2 regions of the Streptomyces sp. NPDC087787 genome follow, and region 1 is predicted to be linked to the other one. Evidence: riboswitches for the same ligand, from Rfam matches in the RefSeq annotation. Region 1 holds a riboswitch; the other holds the start of a gene.
What was found. Region 1 has a riboswitch for S-adenosylmethionine ahead of ACIOWN_RS02110 (aminotransferase class V-fold PLP-dependent enzyme). Riboswitches for the same ligand answer to the same signal wherever they lie in the genome.
Positions count from the first base shown of each region.

Region 2: linked by a shared signal. The riboswitch ahead of thrC (threonine synthase) and the one ahead of ACIOWN_RS02110 (aminotransferase class V-fold PLP-dependent enzyme) in region 1 are both predicted to bind S-adenosylmethionine.

Region 1 is NZ_JBIUVQ010000001.1:446,156-458,028, forward strand. Features, by position in the region: gene ctaD (cytochrome c oxidase subunit I) at 1-200, shown strand, start outside; gene ACIOWN_RS02070 (cytochrome c oxidase subunit 4) at 197-595, shown strand; gene ACIOWN_RS02075 (Ig-like domain-containing protein) at 735-1,991, shown strand; gene ACIOWN_RS02080 (hypothetical protein) at 2,092-2,493, opposite strand; gene ACIOWN_RS02085 (heme-copper oxidase subunit III) at 2,706-3,317, shown strand; gene ACIOWN_RS02090 (c-type cytochrome) at 3,380-4,189, shown strand; gene ACIOWN_RS02095 (Rieske 2Fe-2S domain-containing protein) at 4,186-5,253, shown strand; gene ACIOWN_RS02100 (cytochrome bc complex cytochrome b subunit) at 5,250-6,911, shown strand; gene trpD (anthranilate phosphoribosyltransferase) at 7,060-8,124, shown strand; SAM riboswitch class IV at 8,210-8,326, shown strand; gene ACIOWN_RS02110 (aminotransferase class V-fold PLP-dependent enzyme) at 8,490-9,875, shown strand; gene ACIOWN_RS02115 (Lrp/AsnC family transcriptional regulator) at 9,987-10,268, opposite strand; partial or broken gene ACIOWN_RS02120 (rhomboid family intramembrane serine protease) at 10,265-11,066, opposite strand; gene ACIOWN_RS02125 (hypothetical protein) at 11,222-11,461, shown strand; gene ACIOWN_RS02130 (NYN domain-containing protein) at 11,536-11,873, shown strand, end outside.
Region 2 is NZ_JBIUVQ010000009.1:156,274-168,146, forward strand. Features, by position in the region: gene groL (chaperonin GroEL) at 1-1,427, opposite strand, end outside; gene ACIOWN_RS16770 (cold-shock protein) at 1,858-2,061, opposite strand; gene ACIOWN_RS16775 (MoaD/ThiS family protein) at 2,492-2,767, opposite strand; gene thrC (threonine synthase) at 2,764-4,047, opposite strand; SAM riboswitch class I at 4,066-4,235, opposite strand; gene ACIOWN_RS16785 (glucosyl-3-phosphoglycerate synthase) at 4,394-5,365, shown strand; gene ACIOWN_RS16790 (trehalose-6-phosphate synthase) at 5,449-6,879, shown strand; gene otsB (trehalose-phosphatase) at 6,902-7,777, opposite strand; gene ACIOWN_RS16800 (DUF3263 domain-containing protein) at 7,866-8,108, opposite strand; gene ACIOWN_RS16805 (ROK family protein) at 8,260-9,204, shown strand; gene nagA (N-acetylglucosamine-6-phosphate deacetylase) at 9,204-10,346, shown strand; gene ACIOWN_RS16815 (1-phosphofructokinase family hexose kinase) at 10,470-11,402, shown strand; gene ACIOWN_RS16820 (carbohydrate-binding protein) at 11,406-11,873, opposite strand, start outside.

The DNA.
Region 1 (11,873 bases):
GCTACGGCCGCTCCCTGGAGTGGGCGACCTCCTGCCCGCCGCCGCGGCACAACTTCCTCACCCTGCCGCGGATCCGCAGCGAATCCCCGGCGTTCGACCTGCACCACCCCGAGATCGCCGCGCTCGACCAGCTCGAGAACGCCGGTCACGGCGACACCGGGAAGGCAGCCCTCGCTGGCGGCAAGGAGGCCGGCAAGTGAAGATCCAGGGCAAGATGTTCATGTGGCTGAGCGTCTTCCTGCTCATCACCGCCATCGTCTACGGCGTGTGGTCGAAGGAAGCGGTCGGCGCGACGGCGCTCTTCATGGCCTTCGGCCTGTCCATCATGATCGGCTTCTACCTGGGCTTCACGGCCCGGCGGGTCGACGTGGGCGCCCAGGACAACAAGGAGGCGGATGTCGCCGACGACGCCGGCGAGCTGGGCTTCTTCAGCCCGCACAGCTGGCAGCCGCTCGGCCTCGGCATCGGCGGCGCGCTGGCCTTCCTCGGCATCGCGGTCGGCTGGTGGCTCGTCTACTTCGCGGCACCCATCATCATGATCTCCGTTTGGGGCTGGGTCTTCGAGTACTACCGCGGCGAGAACCGCACCCAGTGACCCTCGCGGGACACCGCTGAACACCAGGGAGTCCGGACTCTCCACCTGGAGAGCCCGGACTCCCTCTTTTGGCCCACAGATTCCCTCGGACGGGTGATCCACCGCGCCGGAGGTGACGAAGCTCCCTAGCGTGAGGGCCATGACCACCACTGTGATTTCCCGTGGAGCGGGAGCCGCCCTGCTGGTCGCCGCCCTCGGCGCGAGTGCCACCGCCTGCGGATCGGACGGCAACCCGCTGGCCGCCCACCCGTACGACGCGGCGGACCAGATCTCCTTCAGCGGCCCCAAGGACGCCGGGAAGAAGGCGGACCCGGACAAGCCCCTGGAAGTCACCGCTCAGGGCGCGGACGGGCGGATCACGGACGTCACGGCCATGGACGCCGCGGGGCGCCGCGTCTCCGGCGAACTGGCCGCCGACGGAAGCCGCTGGCACAGCACCTCACCGCTCGCCGCCGGCACCCACTACACGGTCCGGGTGAGCACCGAGGACGAAGCCGGAAAACCCGGCCGCAAGGTGCTCATGTTCGACACGGACAAGCCCGAGGGCCAGCAGCGCCTGAACGTCACGTTCGGCCCGGAGGCGGGCACCTACGGCGTCGGGCAGCCCATCACGGCCGAACTCGACCAGCCCGTCAAGGACAAGGCCCAGCGGGCCATCGTGGAGCGCGGTCTCAGGGTCGACTCCAAGCCCTCCGTGCAGGGCTCCTGGTACTGGGTCAGCGACAAGGAGCTCCACTACCGCCCGCAGGACTACTGGCCCGCCAACGCCACCGTCGAGGCGCACAGCAACCTGGAGAACATCAAGATCAGCGACCGGTTGCGGGGCGGCGCGGCCAAGTCGCTGAAGATCACCACGGGTGACCGGATCGTCGCGCTCACGGACGCCGCCAAGCACCTGATGACGGTCTACCGGAACGACGAGAAGATCAAGGAGATCCCCATCACCACCGGCAAGCCCGGCTTCGCCACCCGCAACGGCATCAAGGTCGTCCTCGCCAAGCAGTACTTCGTACGGATGAAGAGCTCCACCGTCGGCATCGCCGAGGGCTCCAAGGACTCGTACGACCTGCCCGTGTACTACGCCACCCGTGTCACCTGGAGCGGCGAGTACGTCCACGCCGCCCCGTGGTCCGTCGGCTCGCAGGGCGCGGCCAACGTCAGCCACGGCTGCACCGGCATGAGCACCCCCAACGCCTCCTGGTTCTTCAACACCATCCACGAGGGCGACCTGGTCCAGGTGGTCAACTCGGTCGGCGGGGACATGGAGCTGTTCGACAACGGTTTCGGCGACTGGAACATGCCCTGGCAGAAGTGGCTCCAGGGCAGCGCCACCGCCTCCGACGGGGGCGGGCTCGGGGCGCAGAACAAGCCGCGGCTGAGCCCGCAGAGCGTGTGAGACGGGGTCGCAGAGCGTGTGAGACGCGGCGAGGGGCGCAGGGCGGCCCGTGGTCGCGCAGGGCACGGGCCGTGGGCCCGCCCGGCCTCGCCCCAGGGGCTCAGACGCCGCTCAGCGCCTTCTTGCGCAGCAGGGACGCCAGCGCGGCCGCGAACTCCACCGGCTCCACCGGGAGGGTGACCGCCGCGTCCGCCCGGCTCCACGTGGCCAGCCACGCGTCCTGCGGCCGTCCGATGAGCAGCAGCACCGGAGGGCAGTTGAAGACCTCGTCCTTGATCTGCCGGCACATGCCCATGCCGCCCATGGGCACGGCCTCGCCGTCCAGGACACAGACGTCGATGCCGCCCCGGTCCAGCTCCTTGAGGACCGCGGCGGGCGTGGCGCACTCCAGGAACTCCACCACGGGGGCGTCCGGAGCCGGCCGCCGGCCGCAGGCCAGCCGCGCCTGCTCCCGGGTGTTGGCGTCGTCGCTGTAGACCAGCACCGTGGCGGTCGCCTGCATTGTTCCTCCGCGTCGTTGGTCGGGGAGAACCCCGTCGGGAACTGTCGGGAACTTCCGGGTACCGATGGCGCGGATGCTACCCCCTTCAACCCCTGGTAGACAGCGTTTGGAACAGCCCTTCGACGGGCCGTATGGGCACAGCACACCCCCGGGACACTCCGAACGGCACCCCCCGGGGTGAGGGCGGGATAAGCGACCGACATAATGTCGGCGTGGCGACAGCAACGACAGTAGAAACCGGGCACGCGCACCCGTCGGTCAACCGACCGAACCTCACCAGCGTCGGAACCATCATCTGGCTGAGTTCCGAGCTGATGTTCTTCGCGGCCCTCTTCGCGATGTACTTCACCCTGCGATCGGTGACGGGTCCGGCGCACTGGAAGGAGATGGCGGGCGCTCTCAACGTCCCCTTCTCGTCGGTGAACACCACGATCCTGGTGCTCTCCTCGCTCACCTGCCAGCTCGGCGTGTTCGCCGCCGAGCGCGGTGACGTGAAGAAGCTCCGGGGCTGGTTCATCGTCACCTTCATCATGGGTGCGATCTTCATCGGCGGTCAGATCTTCGAGTACACCGAGCTGGTGAAGAAGGACGGCATCTCGCTGTCCTCCGACCCGTACGGCTCGGTGTTCTACCTGACCACCGGCTTCCACGGGCTGCACGTGACGGGCGGTCTCATCGCCTTCCTGCTGGTCCTCGGCCGTACCTACGCGGCCCGGAGGTTCACCCACGAGCAGGCGACCGCGGCCATCGTCGTGTCCTACTACTGGCACTTCGTCGATGTCGTCTGGATCGGACTCTTCGCCACGATCTACCTGATCAAGTAGCCGACGAACCGATCCAAGTCCGCAAAGCATCGACGCAGAAGATCCTGACACCGGGGTAATCCGTGAAAAAGCTCTCCGCACGACGACGCCATCCGCTGGCGGCGGTCGTCGTCCTACTCTTCGCGCTGGCGGCCACTGGGGGGCTGTACACCGCGTTCGCGCCCGCGAGCAAGGCGAAGGCCGAGGACACCGCCCAGTCCCTCACCATCGAGGAGGGCAGGAAGCTCTATCTGGTCGGCTGCGCAAGCTGCCACGGCACCGGTGGGCAGGGCACCACTGACGGTCCCACCCTGGTGGGCGTGGGCGCCGCGGCGGTCGACTTCCAGGTGGGCACCGGCCGTATGCCGGCCCAGCAGCCGGGCGCGCAGATCCCGCGCAAGAAGGTCATCTACAACCAGGCCGAGATCGACCAGCTCGCCGCGTACATCGCGTCCCTGGGCGCCGGCCCCAACGTGCCGATGGCCAACCAGTACAGCCCCGAGGGCGCGGACGCCGCCAAGGGCGGTGAGCTGTTCCGCACCAACTGCGCCCAGTGCCACAACTTCACCGGCAAGGGCGGTGCGCTGACGCACGGCAAGTACGCCCCGAACCTCACGGGTGTGAGCAACAAGCACATCTACGAGGCCATGCAGACCGGCCCGCAGAACATGCCTTCCTTCCCCGACACGCTGCTGCCGGAGAAGAACAAGAAGGACATCATCGCGTACCTCGACGCGGTCAACGGTGACGAGACCACGACCCCGGGCGGTATGGACCTGGGTGGCCTCGGACCGGTCACCGAGGGTCTGTTCGCCTGGATCTTCGGGCTGGGTGCCCTTGTCGCGGTCGCCGTCTGGGTCGCCGCTCGGACCGCAAAGGCCAAGAAGTCATGAGTAGCCAAGACATTCCTGAAGAGAACCTGCCCGCAGAGCAGGCAGCCCACGAGCACGGGCGCGGCGCGGTCTCCGTGGCGGACGAGCGGGCCCCGTTCGCCGACCCGGGACTGCCGCCCCACGAGCACCGCATCCAGGACATCGACGAGCGGGCCGCCAAGCGGTCAGAGCGCGCCGTCGCCCTGATGTTCACGGTGTCGATGCTGGCCACCATCGGCTTCATCGCCTCGTACGTGACGATCCCGCACGACAAGTCGATCTTCGTCTTCCCGCTCGGGCACATCAACGCGCTGAACTTCGCGCTCGGCCTGACGCTGGGCGTGGCGCTGTTCGCGATCGGCGCGGGCGCGGTCCACTGGGCCCGCACCCTGATGTCCGACGTCGAGGTCGCCGACGAGCGTCACCCGATCGAGGCGTCCCCCGAGGTCCGTGCGAAGGTCCACGCGGACTTCAAGCAGGGCGCCAAGGAGTCGGCGATCGGCCGTCGCAAGCTGATCCGCAACACGATGCTCGGCGCGCTCACGCTGGTGCCGCTGTCCGGCGTCATGCTGCTGCGCGACCTGGGCCCGCTGCCCGGGACCAGCCTGCGCCACACGCTGTGGGCCAAGGGCAAGCGCCTCGTCAACATGAACACCAACCTTCCGCTGCGTCCCGAGGACGTCTCGGTCGGCTCGCTCACCTTCGCGATGCCCGGCGGTCTCAAGGAGACGGACGAGGACTTCGCCAACGAGATCGCCAAGGCGGCCCTGATGATCATCCGGCTCGAGCCGGGCGACATCAAGGACAAGCGCGAACTCGACTGGGGACACGAGGGCATCGTCGCCTTCTCGAAGATCTGCACCCACGTGGGCTGCCCGATCTCCCTGTACGAGCAGCAGACGCACCACGCCCTGTGCCCGTGCCACCAGTCCACCTTCGACCTCTCCGACGGTGCCCGAGTGATCTTCGGCCCCGCCGGCCACGCTCTGCCGCAGCTGCGCATCGGCGTGGACAGCGAGGGTTACCTCCAGGCGCTCGGCGACTTCGAGGAGCCCGTCGGTCCTGCATTCTGGGAGCGCGGATGAGTACATCAGCAGCCAACACGAATCCGTCCGCCGCCGGCGCGGCGGGCCGCTCTCGCGGGAAGGCACCGGCCGGCGAGCGGATCGCCGACTGGGCCGACGGCCGGCTGGGGATCTACTCCCTGGCCAAGGCCAACATGCGCAAGATCTTCCCCGACCACTGGTCGTTCATGTTGGGCGAAGTCTGCCTGTACAGCTTCATCATCATCATCCTCACGGGTGTGTACCTGACGCTGTTCTTCCACCCCTCGATGAACGAGGTGGTGTACAACGGCTCGTACGTCCCGCTGCAGGGTCAGCTGGTGTCCGAGGCGTTCAACTCGACCATGCACATCTCCTTCGAGGTGCGCGGTGGTCTGCTCATCCGGCAGATCCACCACTGGGCCGCGTTGATCTTCCTCGCCGGCATGTTCGTGCACATGATGCGCGTGTTCTTCACCGGCGCGTTCCGCAAGCCGCGTGAGATCAACTGGCTGTTCGGCTTCCTGCTGTTCGCCCTGGGCATGTTCACCGGTTTCACCGGTTACTCGCTCCCGGACGACCTGCTCTCCGGCACCGGTGTCCGCTTCACCGAGGGCGCGATCCTGTCCATGCCGATCGTCGGCACGTACATCTCGTACTTCCTCTTCGGCGGCGAGTTCCCCGGCCACGACTTCGTGGCGCGGTTCTACTCGATCCACATCCTGCTGCTGCCCGGCATCATGCTGGGCCTGGTGGTCGCCCACCTGATCCTGGTCTTCTACCACAAGCACACGCAGTTCGCGGGTCCCGGCAAGAGCAACAAGAACGTCGTGGGCATGCCGCTGCTGCCGGTGTACATGGCCAAGGCCGGCGGCTTCTTCTTCCTGGTCTTCGGTGTCCTCGCGGTCATCGCGGCGATCGTGGAGATCAACGCGATCTGGGTGATCGGCCCGTACCGTCCGGACCAGGTGTCCACCGGCGCCCAGCCCGACTGGTACATGGGCTTCGCCGAGGGTCTGGTCCGCTTCATGCCGGGCTGGGAGGTCAACTTCTGGGGCCACACGCTCGTCCTGGGCGTGTTCATCCCGCTGGTCCTCTTCGGCCTGGTGCTGGCCGCGCTGGCGGTCTACCCGTTCATCGAGTCGTGGATCACCGGCGACAAGCGCGAGCACCACATCCTGGACCGCCCGCGCAACGCCCCGACGCGTACCGCGTTCGGTGTCGCCTGGATCACGATGTACATGATCACGCTGGTCGGCGGCGGCAACGACCTGTGGGCCACGCACTTCCACCTGTCGATCAACGCGGTCACCTGGTTCGTCCGGATCGGCTTCTTCGTCGGACCGGTCATCGCGTTCGTCGCCACCAAGCGGATCTGCCTCGGCCTCCAGCGCCGCGACAAGGACAAGGTGCTGCACGGCCGCGAGACCGGCATCATCAAGCGCCTGCCGCACGGTGAGTTCATCGAGGTGCACGAGCCGCTGAGCCAGGAGCAGCTCTTCACGCTCACGGCGCACGACCAGTACGAGCCGGCCGAGATCGGTCCGGCGGTCGACGAGAACGGTGTCGAACGCAAGATCAAGGGCTCGCAGAAGCTCCGCGCCAAGCTCAGCAACGCGTACTACGGCGAGGACAACCAGATCCCGAAGCCGACCGTCGAGGAGTACAGGGAGATCACGAGCGGCCACGGCCACCACTGATCACTGACCGCTGAGCGTCGCCACGCCACGGTCGAAGGGCCCCGTCCGATCCCCGGACGGGGCCCTTCGCGGTGTCCGGGGCTGGATAGGGTGGACCTGTTCGAGACTCGCGTCCCCGCAGTGCGGGACACCGACCCAGGAGCGGCATATGAACGCTGTGACCCCCGCTGGAGGCGACACCGCGGCGGGCCGCTCCTGGCCCGCCCTGCTGAACGGCCTGCTGGAGGGCCGGAACCTCACCGCCGACGAGACCGCCTGGGCGATGGACCTGATCATGCGCGGCGAGGCGACCGACGCGCAGATCGCCGGGTTCGTGGTGGCCCTGCGGGCCAAGGGCGAGACGGTGGAGGAGATCACCGGCCTGGTCCGCACCATGTACGAGCACGCCAATGTGATCGAGGTGCCCGGCGCGACCGTCGACATCGTCGGCACCGGCGGCGACGGCGCGAAGACCGTGAACATCTCCACCATGTCCTCGATCGTCGTGGCAGGCACCGGCGCCAGTGTCGTCAAGCACGGCAACCGGGCCGCGTCCTCCGCCTCCGGGGCCTCGGACGTGCTGGGAAAGCTCGGCGTCAATCTGGAGCTGACGCCGCGGCGGGTGGCCGAGGTGGCGCAGGAGGCGGGCATCACCTTCTGCTTCGCGGTCAAGTTCCATCCGGCGCTGCGCCACGTGGGCGCCGCCCGCGGCCAGTTGGCCATCCGCACGGTGTTCAACGTGCTCGGCCCGCTGACCAACCCGGCCAGGGTGCGGGCACAGGCCGTCGGGGTCGCGGATCCGCGCATGGCACCGGTCGTCGCCGGCGTCTTCGCCGAACGCGGCCACTCCTCCCTGGTCTTCCGGGGCGACGACGGCCTCGACGAGCTCACCACGACCGCCACCTCACGGGTCTGGATCGTCCGGGACGGGGAGGTGACCCAGGAGCGCTTCGACCCGCGGGACGTCGGCATCGAGCTGGTGCCCGTGGAGGCGCTGCGGGGCGGGGACGCCTCGTACAACGCCGAGGTGGCCCGGCGCCTGCTGGACGGTGAGGAGGGGCCCGTACGGGACGCCGTCCTACTGAACTCCGCGGCGGCGCTGGTGGCGCTGCAGCCGGGGTCGGGCACCCTCGCCGAGCAGATCCGGGCGGGCATGGACCGCGCGGCGGAGTCGATCGACTCCGGGTCCGCCAAGCGCACGCTGGAGCGCTGGGTGGCCGCCAGCAACGCCTGATAGCCGCGTTTTCCCTCGCAGGGCGCAGTCCACGATCCGGACTGCGCCTTGCGCGTGGAAGACCGTGTGGCAGGATGCTGAACCAGGTCATGAGTGACAGCCATGTGGCCCCGGCCGGCTGTCCGGCAACCCTCCGTCCGTGGCGGGGTGCCCCGGGTGAGGACCAGGTCGTAGGCAGCGAGGCCTACGGCAAGCGCGGACCCCTCGCAGCACCAGGGGTCCTGGTCGTACGAGGGAGCCTTCCGTGAGCAAGCGAATGCGTTAGGGCGTAGAGCCCCGCCTCCGCACCCCCCTTTTCACCTTCTCCGCGCTTGAGCCGTGTCCGCTCGCGTGGCGATGCCGCCTGCTTCCACGGGAGTTCACCCATGTCCGTGTCCACGTCCGTGTCCGCCGTTCCCGCCGACCAGCCCGTTCGCCGTGACATCCCGGAGCCGCTGCCCGTCCTGGGCCGCGACGTCACCGTCCCCCTCGTCACCGGCGGGGAGGTCACCTACGCGGCGCTCGACTACGCGGCCAGCGCGCCCGCCCTCCAGCGGGTCTGGGACGACGTCGCCGCGTACGCGCCGTACTACGGCAGCGTCCACCGCGGCGCCGGCTACCTCTCCCAGCTCTCCACCGACCTGTTCGAGAACGCCCGCGGGACGGTCGCGGAGTTCCTGGACTGCCGTGCGGAGGACCAGGTGGTGTTCACCCGGTCCACCACCGACTCCCTCAACCTGCTCGCCCGCGCGCTGCCCGCGGACTGCCAGGTCTTCGTCTTCGAGACCGAGCACCACGCCTCGCTGCTGCCGTGGCGGGACGCGCGGGTGACGTACCTCGACGCCCCGCGCACCCCGGATCACGCGGTGGCGACCCTGGAGCGGGCCCTCGCCGACCGCTTCCCCCACGGCCCGGCCCTGGTGTGCGTCACCGGCGCCTCCAACGTCACCGGCGAGCTGTGGCCCGTACGGGAACTGGCCGCCGCCGCCCACGCGCACGGCGCCCGGATCGTCCTGGACGCCGCCCAGCTCGCCCCGCACCACCCGGTGTCCGTCCGCGACCTCGACGTCGACTGGGTCGCCTTCTCCGGCCACAAGCTGTACGCGCCCTTCGGCTCCGGTGTGCTCGCCGGCCGTGCCGACTGGCTGCGCGAGGCCGAGCCGTACCTCGCGGGCGGCGGCGCGAGCCGTACGGTGGCGCGGCGCGCCGACGGGTCCGTGGACGTGCGCTGGCACGAGTCGCCCGCCCGCCACGAGGCCGGCTCCCCGAACGTCATCGGCGCCTACGCCGTCGCCTCGGCCTGCGCGGCGCTGACCGAGGCCGGATTCGACGAGCTCGTCGCGCGTGAGCGGCACCTGATCCGCAAGGTGCGGGCCGGTCTGGCCGAGGTGCCCGAGGTCAGGGTCCTGTCCCTGTTCGGCGACGACGCCCCGCGGGTCGGCGTCGTCTCCTTCGTCGTGGCGGGCTGGAACAGCTCCCACTTCGCCGCCGCCCTCTCCGCCGAGTACGGCATCGGCGTACGCGACGGCCTCTTCTGCGCCCACCCCCTGGTCCGCACCCTGCTGGGCGGCGATCCGCAGAGCCAGGGCGAGTGCGGCGCGCCCGAGGCCGCCCCGGGCGAGAAGTCCCTCAACGCCATCAGGGTGAGCTTCGGCGCGGGCACGCCCGACGAGCACGTGGACCGCTTCGTGGCCGCGGTGCGGGAACTGGTCCGCGAGGGCGCGAAGTGGACGTACCGCACGGAGGACGGCCGCTGCGTCCCCGCGGTGTGATCCGCCCGCCCAGGAGCCCCGGGCGGTGAGGAGCCCGGGGCGGTCGGACGTCCGGAGCCGCCGGGCGTCCGTGGTGGTCCGGCGCCTGTGGTGGTCCGGCGTTCGCGCTGGTCAGGAGTCCAGCCCGATGGCGAACGCCGCCTCCAGGTCGTGCTGCGAGTACGTGCGGAAGGCCACGTGCGTGTCCGTCCCCTCGACGCCCGGGATCTTGCTGATCCGCCCCGGGATGACCTCCGCGAGGTCCTCGTGCTGCCGCACCCGGACCATGGCGATCAGGTCGTACGTGCCGGTGACGGAGAAGACCTCGCTGACCGAGTCCAGTGAGGCGATCTGCTCGGCGATCTCGGGAATCCGGTCCACGCTGGTCTTGATGAGGACGATCGCGGTGATCACGGCTGGTTCTCTCCCTCGGGGGCCGGAGCAGGGGCGGGCTTCACTCTAGCCCTCCCGTCTCCCGCCACCACCCTTCCAAGGCCGCGCTACGCGCCCTCTGATCTGGCCGGACCAGGGCCACGCGCAGGCGAAGCCCAGGGCGAAGCCCACCACATGGGCCAGGTAGGCGACCTGCGGTCCCTCGGCGGCGCGTCCCGCGGCCAGCCACTGGAGTGCCGCCCAGAAGGGCAGGACCACCCACGCGGGAAAACGCAGCGGCAGGAAGAACAGGAACGGGAAGAGACTGGTCACCCGGGCGCTGGGGAACAGAAGGAGAAACGCCCCGAGGACCGCCGAGATCGCGCCCGAGGCTCCCACCAGGCTCTGCCCGGAGGCGGCGTTGGCGGCCGCGTAGCCCACCAGGGCCAGGTAGCCGCAGCCGACGTAGAACAGCGTGAACCGGACGCGGCCCATGCGCTCCTCGGTCATCGCCCCGAAGACGTGGAGGAAGAGCATGTTGCCGAGCAGGTGCACCCAGCTGCCGTGCACGAACAGGGCCGTCGCGGGAGTGAGGGCGGCCCGCGGTGAGCCGGTGAACAAGTCGGCGGGGACCACGCCCCACCGCCGGAAGTAGGCCCGCTGGGCGAGCAGCAGCGCGTCCCCGGTGCCGTAGGAGGGATTGAGACCCGAGGCCGGGCCGGTCACGAAGATCAGACAGCACAGGACGATCAGGGCGCACGTCACCGGCGCCTGCATGCTCCGTACCGCCCTGGCCGCCTCGATCGTCCGGGCGGCCACCGTGTACCTGTTGCCGATCATGTGCACAGAGCATGGCGTAACGGGACGCAACCGCACAGACCGCCTCGCCGCCGTGGATGGACCGGCGCCGAGTCCCCGCCAGGCCGTAGGGTTACGTGCCACACGCCCAGGGAAACTGGCGCGTCACGGACCACAGAAGGAAGCGAACAGTCACGATGACGGTTCCCCTGCCGACCGCCACGACGCGGTGGCGCTGCACCCTGTGCGGCAATCTCACCCGTTTCGACGTGACCCGCTCGTCGAAGGTCGTCGAGTACGTGCACCTGGACCTGGCCGGAGAGCCGCAGGTCGAGGAGCGCGAGGTGGTCAGTGAGACGATCGAGTCGGTGCGCTGCCGCTGGTGCAACGCCGTGGACCAGGTGGAACTCGTGGACAGGCCGGGCGCCGGCTCCTGAGTGGAACGGGCCCTCACGGGCGACCCCCGCGGGAGGCCGCGGGGTATCGAGGCATTGAGGCATTGGGGTGACGGATGGCGGAGACACAAGGCGGGGGGCCGGGCGACGGCGCCGCCGAGGTGCTCGACCGTCCCCTGCCCGACGGAGTGCGCCGCCGGGTCGTCCAGATCGTCTCCGACTCCTTCGGGGCACTGACGTTCGGGGAACTGCCCGCGCAGCTGCGGCAGTACGCCCGGTTCACGCCCAGCCGCCGGGCGAAGTTCGCCGGCAACGCGATGGCGGCCGCGCTCGAGACCGATCCGCTGTTCCGCCAGCGCGTCGGCGACAAGTTCAAGGAGGCCCAGCCGGAGCTGTCGGCCGCCCTCGACTCCGGCTCGCCGCCCCCGGCCGCGGACCCGCTCGACGTGGCGGC
Region 2 (11,873 bases), on a different contig from region 1:
TTCAGGCCGTGGCCCGGGGTGAGGTTGCGGACCTTCTCCACCACGACGCCGCCCTCGAGGCCGGCGTTGACGGCGATCTGCTTGAGCGGGGCCTCCAGGGCGAGCTTCACGGCCTGTGCGCCGGTCGCCTCGTCACCCTCGAGCTCCAGCTTGTCGAAGACGCTGGTGGTCTGGAGCAGGGCCACGCCACCACCGGCGACGATGCCCTCCTCGACGGCCGCCTTGGCGTTGCGCACGGCGTCCTCGATGCGGTGCTTGCGCTCCTTGAGCTCCACCTCGGTGGCGGCACCGGCCTTGATGACCGCGACACCGCCGGCGAGCTTCGCCAGGCGCTCCTGGAGCTTCTCGCGGTCGTAGTCCGAGTCGCTGTTCTCGATCTCGGCGCGGATCTGGTTCACGCGGCCCGCGACCTGGTCGGTCGAGCCGGCACCGTCGACGATGGTGGTCTCGTCCTTGGTGATGACGACCTTGCGGGCGCGGCCCAGGAGGTCCAGGGTCGCGTTCTCCAGCTTGAGGCCGACCTCCTCGGAGATGACCTCGCCGCCCGTGAGGATGGCGATGTCGCCGAGCATGGCCTTGCGGCGGTCGCCGAAGCCCGGGGCCTTGACGGCGACGGACTTGAAGGTGCCGCGGATCTTGTTGACGACCAGGGTCGACAGGGCCTCACCCTCGACGTCCTCGGCGATGATCAGCAGCGGCTTGCCCGACTGCATGACCTTCTCCAGGAGCGGGAGCAGGTCCTTGACCGAGGAGATCTTGGAGTTGGCGATGAGGATGTACGGGTCCTCGAGCGACGCCTCCATGCGCTCCATGTCGGTCGCGAAGTAGGCGGAGATGTAACCCTTGTCGAAGCGCATGCCCTCGGTGAGCTCGAGCTCGAGCCCGAAGGTCTGCGACTCCTCGACGGTGATGACGCCTTCCTTGCCGACCTTGTCCATGGCCTCGGCGATGAGCTCGCCGATCTGGGTGTCGGCGGCGGAGATGGAGGCGGTGGAGGCGATCTGCTCCTTGGTCTCGACCTCCTTGGCCTGGTCGAGCAGGGCGGCGGAGACGGCCTCGACGGCGCGCTCGATACCGCGCTTCAGGGCCATCGGGTTGGCACCGGCGGCGACGTTGCGCAGGCCTTCCTTGACCAGGGCCTGGGCGAGCACGGTCGCGGTGGTCGTACCGTCACCGGCGACGTCGTCCGTCTTCTTGGCGACTTCCTTGACCAGCTCGGCGCCGATCTTCTCGTACGGGTCCTCGAGCTCGATCTCCTTGGCGATGGAGACACCGTCGTTGGTGATCGTGGGGGCACCCCACTTCTTCTCGAGGACGACGTTGCGGCCCTTGGGGCCGAGGGTCACCTTGACGGCGTCCGCGAGCTGGTTCATGCCGCGCTCGAGGCCTCGCCGCGCCTCCTCGTCGAACGCGATGATCTTGGCCATGTGAAGTGGTCCCTCCAGGACTGGGGGTGATTCCTTCGGACCGCGCCCGCGCCCGCGACGGACGGCCCCGGCCTGAGGTGGTTCCTTGCCCCACCTGGCCCGTGGCCTCACCGACCCGGTCCTTCGTTGTCACTCTCACCTTCAGAGTGCTAACGCCAATGATTAGCACTCGACCCCTCCGAGTGCAAGGTGCGCCCGCGAAGCGGGCTCGATGAGGGGTGGCGGTCGGGTGACGGGTGGGCGCAAGCGCCTTCGGGGTGGTCGGCGGGGAGTCAGCCGCGCGCGAACACCGGCGGCCGGCCCCGGCGAGGGAGCCGCGCACGAGGCCGGCACACCCGGGCGGGGCGCGGGCACGGCGAAGGGCCCGCACCCCGGCAGCGGAGGTGCGGGCCCTTCCGAAGAAGAACGTCGCTTGCGGTGGTCGCGCGATTCAGGCCGTGACGCGGACCATGTCGGCCTGCGGACCCTTCTGGCCCTGCGAGATCTCGAACTCGACCCGCTGGCCCTCTTCCAGCGTGCGGTAGCCGTCCATCTGGATCGCGCTGTAGTGGACGAAGACGTCCGCACCACCGTCGACCGCGATGAAGCCGTACCCCTTCTCCGCGTTGAACCACTTGACGGTGCCCTGAGCCATGCCTAACTCCCCTATTACTGGCCCTTGCACAGATCCGCACTTCGCGGACCCGGGTCAGACCTCACCCCCCGTGAATCGGGGGCGTGCGCCGGAACGCGTCGACCGCGGCCGAATGTATCTGCCCAACTGCCCTCTGCAACAGGTCAATCGGACGAGAAATCTGGACGCACACGGTCCGGAATATAGGAAGAATTCACGCGAATTCAGGGCAATTCGGGCCCCACGAACAAGGCAAATACCACAAAAGGCTCGCAGACTTTGGCTACTTCTTACCGGGCCCACGGCAGGATTCCATGGCCCCGGATTCCGAGTTCGGGGGCGCGTTCCCCAACTCTACCGCGTTCAATCACACAGAATTGCCCCCTCCGTATCTCTCACGGAAGGGGCAACTCGATGAACTCTGCGTGACCGGAATTACCGAAGGTAATGATCAGCCGCCGGCGACCGCGGGGATGATCGAGACGCCCGCGCCGTCCGGAGTGGCCGTCTGAAGGCCCTGCTCGAACCGGACGTCGTCGTCGTTGACGTACACGTTGACGAAGCGGCGCAGCTTGCCCTGGTCGTCCAGGACCCGGGCCGCGATGCCCGTGTGGTTCTTCTCCAGGTCAGAGATGACGTCGGACAGGGTCGCGCCCTCGGCGCTCACCTCGGCCCGCCCGCCGGTGTAGGTGCGCAGGATGGTGGGGATGCGGACGGTCACGCTCATGCCAGGCCAGCCTCTCGGAAGGAGTCCAGGGTCGGACGGATCGTCGCGGTCAGGCCGGTGCCGGCCACCGCGTCCAGGGTCTTCAGCCCGTCGCCGGTGTTGAGGACGACGGTGGTCTTCGTCGGGTCGAGGACGCCGTTCTCGACCAGCTTCTTCGTCACGCCGACCGTCACACCGCCCGCGGTCTCCGCGAAGATGCCCTCGGTCCGCGCCAGCAGCCTGATCGCGTCGACGACCTGCTCGTCGGTCACGTCCTCCACCGCGCCTCCGGTGCGGCGCGCGATGTCCAGGACGTACGGGCCGTCGGCCGGGTTGCCGATGGCCAGGGACTTGGCGATGGTGTCCGGCTTCTGCGGCCGCACGACGTCGTGGCCGGCCTTGAAGGCGGTGGACACCGGAGAGCAGCCCTCGGCCTGGGCGCCGAAGATCTTGTACGGCCGGTCCTCGACCAGTCCGAGTTCGATCAGCTCCCGCAGGCCCTTGTCGACCTTGGTGAGCTGGGAGCCCGAGGCGATCGGCACGACGATCTGGTCCGGCAGCCGCCAGCCGAGCTGCTCGCAGATCTCGTACGCCAGCGTCTTGGAGCCCTCGGCGTAGTACGGCCGCAGGTTGACGTTGACGAAGCCCCAGCCCTCGCCGGCCGGATCGCCGATCAGCTCGGAGCAGAAGCGGTTCACGTCGTCGTAGTTGCCCTCGATGCCGACGAGTTCGCCGCCGTAGATCGCGGCCATCACGACCTTGCCCTGCTCCAGGTCGTGCGGGATGAACACGCAGGAGCGCAGTCCGGCACGGGCGGCCGCGGCGCCGACGGCACCGGCCAGGTTGCCGGTCGAGGAGCAGGAGAGCGTGGTGAAGCCGAAGGCGCGGGCCGCCTCCAGCGCCTGGGCGACCACGCGGTCCTTGAAGGAGTGCGTCGGGTTGCCGGAGTCGTCCTTCACGTACAGCCCGCCGGTCACGCCCAGTTCACCGGCGAGGCGGTCGGCCTGGACGAGCTTGGTCCAGCCCGGGTTCAGGTTCGGCTTGCCGGCGACGTCCGCGGGGACGGGCAGCAGCGGCGCGTAGCGCCAGATGTTCGCGGGGCCCGCTTCGATCCGCTTGCGCAGCTCCTCGGTGTCGTAGGCCGAGAAGTCGTAGGCGATCTCCAGCGGGCCGAAACACTCCTCGCAGGCGAAGACCGGGCCGAGAGGGACGCGGTGACCGCACTCGCGACAGCTCAGTGCCGCGGCGGGGCCGAGGTCCACGGTGGAATCGGTGCTGCTTGCAACGGTCTGCACAGCCATGTGAGGCGAGGCCCTTTCTCCTCATCTTCCTCACGACGCATCTCGCCGTGAGACGGATTTGGCACCTTCCCTAGCCGGGAGCCTCGCGAGGACGATCGGCTGTGCGCGCACAGCGGTCGATACGAGAACCGGCTGGAGGGTTGCCGGGGCTTCATCGGGCCGTGTCCCTCTGCCCCTCTGGATGAGCTGTATTCGGTTGTGAGGCGGAGTCGACCCCCGGCATGGGATGGTCGTCCGCGTTGTTCAAGACTGTAACGGAAGGCCAGGACGGCGGAGACGGTCGTCCGAACCGCGAGACGACACCGCGAGACGACAGTCGCGGGACGACAGTGAGGAGCCGCTGACCGTGCTGGAAGAAGTCGAGCGCTGGCTGGCCACCCGCTCCTGGTCCGTCGCCGACCGGCCGCTGCACCAGATCCTGGCGGCCAAGCAGCGCACCGGTCAGTCGGTCTCCGTGGTGCTGCCCGCGCTGAACGAGGAGGCGACGGTCGGCGACATCGTCGCGGTGATCCGCCGCGACCTGGTGGAGCGGGCGCCGCTCGTCGACGAGATCGTCGTCGTCGACTCGGGCTCCACCGACCGCACCTTCGAGGTGGCCGCCGCCGCGGGCGCCCGGGTGGTGCGCCGCGACGAGATCCTGCCGCGCCTGCCCGCGGTGCCGGGCAAGGGCGAGGTGCTGTGGCGCTCCCTGCTCGTCACCCGCGGGGACGTCATCTGCTTCGTCGACGCCGATCTGCGGGAGTTCTCCTCCGACTTCGTCACCGGCATCGTGGGCCCGCTGCTCACCGAACGCGACGTCGACCTGGTCAAGGCGATGTACGACCGCCCCTTCACCGTGCCCGGCCGGGACGCCTCCGCCTCGGCCGCCGCCAGGCAGGGCGGACGGGTCACCGAGCTGATGGCGCGCCCGCTGCTCAACATGCACTGGCCGCAGCTCGCCGGCTTCGTGCAGCCGCTCGGCGGCGAGTACGCGGCCCGCCGCTCACTCCTCGAACAGCTGCCCTTCCCGGTCGGCTACGGCGTCGAGCTGGGCATGCTGGTCGACGCGCTGCACCTGGTGGGCCTGGACGCGCTCGCGCAGGTCGACGTCGGGGTGCGCAGGCACCGGCACCAGGACGGGCAGGCGCTCGGCAGGATGGCCGCCGCGATCTACCGCACCGCCCAGCTCCGCCTGGCCCGCGGCCATCTCGTGCGCCCCAGGCTCACCCAGTTCGAGCGCGGCGAGAACGGCTTCGAGCCGCGGACGCACCCCGTGGACACCGAGGAGCGTCCGCCGATGGCCGAGGTCGCGGAGTACGCGGCCCGGCAGGTGGCGTGAAACAACGGCCTCGCCCGCTTTCCGGCGGCTACGAAGCGGAACCGTACGTTTGAGCGTTTCGGGGCCGGGCTAGGTTGAGGCTTATGGCTTCTACGCACGGTGCCGAGGTGCTGGTCGCGTCCAATCGCGGCCCGGTTTCGTATCAGGTGCGCGAGGACGGCTCACTCCACTCCCGGCGCGGTGGCGGGGGGCTGGTGTCCGGGCTCTCCGCGATCGGCCCGGAGGCGGGGGTGGTGTGGGTGTGCGCCGCGCTGAGCGACGCCGACCGGGAGGCGGCGGGCCGCTTCGAGGGCGGGCGCCGGCTGCCGTCCGAGGCGACCGGCGGGCAGCAGGTGCGGATGCTCGACATCGACGCGCGGGTCTTCTCCGACGCCTACAACGGCATCGCCAACTCGGTGCTGTGGTTCGTCCACCACATGCTGTACCAGACCCCGCTGGAGCCGGTCTTCGACGCCGGGTTCCGGCGCCTGTGGAAGTCCTACGAGGCCTACAACCTGGCCTTCGCCGAGGCGCTCGCGGAGGAGGCGGCCGAGGGGGCGGCCGTGGTGGTGCAGGACTACCACCTGACGCTCGTGCCGGGGATGCTGCGCGATTTCCGGCCCGATGTGCGCATCGGGCACTTCTCGCACACGCCGTGGGCGCCGGCGGACTACTTCCGGATCCTCCCCGACGACATCGCCGAGCAGGTGCTGCGCGGAATGCTGGGCGCGGACCGGCTGGGCTTCCTCACCCAGCGGTGGGCCGACGCGTTCGCCGGGTGCTGCGACGCGCTCGTCGGCGGGCTCGGGGGTACCCGGATCGGGGTGCACGGGCTGGGCGCGGACGCGGAGTTCCTGCGGGAACGGTCGCACCGGGCCGACGTCGAGGAGCGGATGGCGGCGCTGCGCGAGGAGATCGGCACCGGACCGGACGGTGGCCCGCGCCGGACGATCGTGCGGGTGGACCGGACCGAGCTGTCCAAGAACATCGTGCGGGGGCTGCACGCGTACCGGGAGCTGCTGGAGCAGCGCCCGCAGTGGCGCGAGCGGGTGGTGCACGTGGCGTTCGCCTACCCCTCGCGGCAGGACCTCGCGGTGTACCGGGAGTACACGGAGCAGGTGCGGCGGGTGGCCGAGGAGATCAACGCCCGGTACGGGACGCCCGGCTGGACCCCCGTCCTGCTGCACGTGGAGGACGACTTCGCGCGGTCGCTCGCGGCGTACCGGATCGCCGACGTGGCCCTGGTCAACCCCATCCGGGACGGGATGAACCTGGTCGCCAAGGAGGTGCCGGTCGTCTCCGACTCGGGGTGCGCGCTGGTGCTGTCGCGGGAGGCGGGGGCGTACGCGGAGCTGGGCGAGGACGCGGTCGTCGTCAACCCGTACGACGTGGTGGGGACGGCCGGTGCGCTGCACCGGGCGCTGAACATGCCGGATCCCGAGCGGGCGGAGCGGACGAAGCGGCTGGCCGCGGCCGCGACCGCGCTGCCGCCCGCCCAGTGGTTCCTGGACCAGCTCCAGGAGCTGGGCGGCTGAACGGACGGGGGGCTACGCGAGGCTACGCGAGGCGGTCGGCCAGGTTCCTCAGCAGTGCCACCACCCCGGCGGGGCCGTCCACCACGAGGTCGGCCCGCCGCGACACCTCGGTGACCTCCGTACTGCCGCTGCAGACCAGGACGCCCGGGACTCCGTCCGAGCGGAGTTCGCCGACCGCCGCGAAGGCCGGGAGGTCGCCCAGGTCGTCGCCCGCGTACAGGACCGACGTGGCGCCCAGGTCGCGGGCGCAGTCCAGGAGGGCGACGCCCTTGTCCATGCCCGGGGGACGCAGTTCGAGGACCATGCGGCCGGGCTCGACGATCAGCCCGTGGCGGGCGGCCAGGCCGGCGAGGGGCTCGCGCAGCGCCTCGAACGCGGCCTGCGGGTCGTCCGCGCGGCGGGTGTGGACGGCGACCGAGCGGCCCTTCTCCTCGATCCAGGCGCCGTGCCCGGCGCCGGTCCGGTCGAGGAGGCCGGGCAGTTCGGCGCGGACGGCGGCGACGCCGGGGTGCGGGGGCGGGGCGGTGACCGTGCCCGTGGCGGCGTCCCAGCGCTCGGCTCCGTAGTGGCCGAGGACGACCAGGTGCTCCAGGCCGGGTACGCCCTCGAAGCCGCCGTGGCGCACCGCGACGCCGGGCGGGCGGCCGGTGACCACCGCGACGGCGGCCACCTTCGGGGCGAGCGCGGAGAGCGCGGGCACGGCGTCCGGGTGGGCGCGGGCCTGGTCGGGGTCGGGGACGATCGGCGCGAGCGTCCCGTCGAAGTCGAGCGCGATCAGCGCGCGCTCGGGCCGGGCGAGGATCGCGGCGAGCCCGTCCCGCCCCGCCCGGGTGACGGGCGCCGGCAGGGAGGAGACGGAGGCGGTCGAGTCGGCGGAGTGACGGTCCTGACTACCCATGGGGCGAACCTATCCCTCCGGGGCCCGGCGCATTCCTCCGCCGGGCACGGGTCTCGGCGCTCGGGCGCGTTCGCGGCCCGGCGCGGGTTCAGCGCTCGGCGCGGCGGGTCTCGCGGACGCGGCGGAGGCGGTTCACCGTGACCGGGTCGTGGGCGAGGGCGCGGGTGTCGTCGAGGAGGGCGTTGAGGAGCTGGTAGTAGCGGACCGGCGACAGACCGAGCTCCTCGCGTATCGCGCGCTCCTTCGCGCCGGGGCCGGTGAAGCCGCGGCGCTCCAGGGCGAGGATGCCGCGCTCCCTGCGGCCGAGCCCCTGCTCCTCGTCGTCGTCCATACCAGGCACCGTAGCCTCCGCCACCGACAGCGGCCCTCGCCGGGCCCGTCCGCGCCGTTCCGGCCGTCCCCGCGTCACCAAGTGGACACAATTGGTCTGCACCAAGCAAGTGGACTAGACCTCTCCCGGTCGACGGTCCACACTGTTCCACGTGAAACACGTCATCGCCCTCGATGTGGGCGGCACCGGGATGAAGGCCGCGCTGGTCGCCGCCGACGGCTCCCTGCTGCACCGGGCCCGCCGGGCGACCGGCCGCGAGCGCGGGCCGGACGCCGTCGTCGAGGGCATCCTCGACTTCGCCGCGGAACTGCGTGCCCACGGCGTCCGGCACCTGGGGCAGGAGGCGTCCGCGGCCGGTGTCGCCGTCCCCGGCATCGTCGACGAGGCGCGCGGCATCGCCGCCTACGCGGCCAACCTCGGCTGGCGTGACGTCCCCCTGCGCGAGCTGCTCGCCGCGCGGCTCGGCGCCCCCGTCGCCCTGGGCCACGACGTGCGCACCGGCGGACTGGCCGAGGGCCGGATCGGGGCGGGAAGGGGCGCGGACCGGTTCCTCTTCGTGCCGCTGGGCACCGGAATCGCGGGCGCGATCGGCATCGACGGCCGGGTGGAGGCGGGCGCGCACGGCTTCGCGGGCGAGATCGGCCACATCGTCGTACGCCCCGGCGGCCTGGACTGTCCGTGCGGGCAGCGCGGCTGCCTGGAGCGGTTCGCCTCCGCGTCGGCGGTCAGTCAGGCGTGGGCCGAGGCATGCGGGGACCCGGACGCGGACGCGGCGGACTGCGCCAAGGCCGTGGAGTCCGGGGACGCCGGTGCGCAAACGGTCTGGCAGGAGGCGGTGGACGCGCTCGCCGACGGGCTGGTCACCGCGCTCACCCTGCTGGACCCGCGCACGCTGATCATCGGCGGCGGGCTCGCCGAGGCGGGCGAGACGCTGTTCGCGCCGCTGCGCGAGGCGGTCCAGCGGCGCGTCACCTTCCAGAAGCTGCCGTCGATCGTCCCCGCGGCCCTGGGCGACACCGCCGGCTGCCTGGGCGCGGGGCTCCTGGCCTGGGACCTGCTCAACACTTCTACGACTTCTCCGGAGGTAACCGCCTGATGGCCCCCAGCAAGGTTCTGACCGGAGCCCGGGTGGTGCTGCCCACCGGGATCGTGGACGGCGGCCGTGTGATCGTCGACGGCACGCGGATCGCCGGCGACGCCCGGGAGGACGCCGAGACCCTCGACGTGCGCGGGCACTGGCTGGTCCCCGGCTTCGTCGACATCCACAACCACGGCGGAGGCGGCGCCTCCTTCTCCGGCACGGCCGACGACGTGCTGACCGCCGTCCGCACCCACTGGGAGCACGGCACCACCACCCTGGTCGCCTCGACCGTCACCGACGACATGGGCCTCCTCGTCAAGCAGGCGGGGCTGCTGTCGGAACTCGCCGAGCAGGGCGAGATCGCGGGCATCCACTTCGAGGGGCCGTTCATCTCGCCGTGCCGCAAGGGAGCGCACTCGGAGGAACTGCTGCGCGCCCCGGACCCCGCCGAGGTGCGCAAGCTGATCGACGCCGCCCGCGGCCGGGCCAGGATGATGACCCTGGCCACCGAACTGCCCGGCGGCATCGACTCCGTACGGCTGCTCACGGAGCACGGCGTGATCGCGGCGATCGGGCACACGGACGCGACGTACGAGCAGACGGTGGAGGCGATCGACGCCGGGGCCACCGTCGCCACCCACCTGTTCAACGCCATGCCGCCGCTGGGCCACCGCGCCCCCGGCCCGATCGCGGCCTTGCTGGAGGACGAGCGGGTCACGGTCGAGCTGATCAACGACGGAGTGCACCTGCACCCCGCCGCCCTGGAGCTGGCGTTCCACCACGCGGGCGCACAGCGGGTCGCCTTCATCACCGACGCCATGGACGCCGCCGGGGTCGGCGACGGCCGTTACCTGCTCGGCCCGCTCCAGGTCGAGGTCGCGGACGGGGTGGCACGACTGGCGGAGGGCGGCTCGATCGCGGGCTCGACCCTGACCCTGGACCGGGCGTTCCACCGGGCGGTGACCGTCGACCGGCTGCCCGTCACGGACGTGGTCGCCGCGCTGTCCGCCAATCCGGCCCGGCTGCTCGGGATGGACGACCGGGTGGGTTCCCTGGAACCCGGCAAGGACGCCGATCTCGTGCTGCTCGACGAGGACTTCGCCCTCAAGGGCGTGATGCGGCGGGGCGCCTGGGTGGTTGAGCCCCAACTGGGCTGATCCGTCCGTCTGCCCGGCCGCGGTGGCCGGGCAGCGGGGTGGGCGGCGGGGCCGTGTCTTTGGCATGATCGTGTCTTCGGAACTTCGCGGCGGACACGCGCTTACTCGGGGGAGGCCGGCCCGGTGATCCTCACGGTCACGCTGAACACCGCTCTCGACATCACCTATGGGGTGCCGTCCCTGCGGCCGCACGCCAGCCACCGGGTGTCGGAGGTGACCGAGCGCCCCGGCGGCAAGGGCGTCAACGTGGCCCGGGTGCTGGCGGCCCTCGGCCATGCGGTGACGGTCACCGGCTTCGCGGGCGGGTCCACCGGGCGCCAGGTGCGGGACCGGCTCGCGTCCGAGGCACCGGGTGTGGTGGACGCGCTGGTCCCGGTCGCGGGAGCGACCCGGCGCACCATAGCCGTCGTCGACGCGCGCACCGGCGACACCACCCAGCTCAACGAGCCGGGACCGGTCGTCGGCCCCGCCGAGTGGTCCGCCTTCCAGAACGTGTACGAGGACCTGCTCGGCTCGGTGTCGGCGGTGGCGCTGTGCGGCAGCCTGCCCCCCGGGCTGCCGGTGGGCGCGTACGCCGGTCTGGTCCGGACGGCGCGGGCGGCCGGGGTCCCCGTCCTGCTGGACACCAGCGGCGAGGCCCTGCGGCGGGGGATGGCGGCCCGCCCCGACATCGTCAAACCGAACGCGGACGAGCTTGCCGAGCTCACCGGCTCCCACGATCCGCTGCGCGCCAGCCAGGACGCCCGACGGCGCGGTGCCCGCGCGGTGGTCGCCTCCCTGGGCGCGGAGGGCCTGCTCGCGCACACCTCCGACGGCCTGTGGCGGGCCGCCCCGCCGTCCCGCGTCCACGGCAACCCGACCGGCGCCGGTGACTCCGCGGTCGCCGGCCTGCTGTCAGGACTGGTGGAGAACCTCCCCTGGCCGGACCGCCTGACCCGCGCGGTCGCCCTGTCGGCGGCGACGGTCCTGTCCCCGGCGGCGGGCGAGTTCGACCGCGCCGCCTACGAGAGGCTGCTGGGGCAGGTGGCGGTGACGGGGGAGGTCAGCGCGGCGTGAGCGTCATTCCGAGTCGACCCAGCCCTTGGCCAGCGACAGCTTGTCAAAGTTCGCGTCACACTGGTCGCCCGGCTCGCACGAGATCTTGATGGTGTTCGTGCCCTTCTTGAGCTGCATCCAGTTGAAGGTCTTCGTCCAGCCCTTCTCGTAGTCCCCCTCGGCTGCGTGCGCCCAGTTCTTCAGTTTGATCGGGCTGTCGGACGCGGTGCCGTTGACCGTCAGAGTGGCGGTGCCGTCCTTGCCCGGGACTCCGTAACCGATGAACACGGTGTACTTGCCGTCTTCGGGGATGTCGTTGACGGTCCAGGTGGCCGAGGCGCCGACGTTGTTGAAGTTCGTCACATAGACGCCGCCGGCCGACCGGGCGCCCTTGATGTCCGAGGCCTTGGCGGCGCCGCCGCCGAGATCCAGCGCCTCGGCGTCCGTCTTCGGCAACGCGCCGTCGCTCGGTGCGCTGCTGCTCGCCGAAGG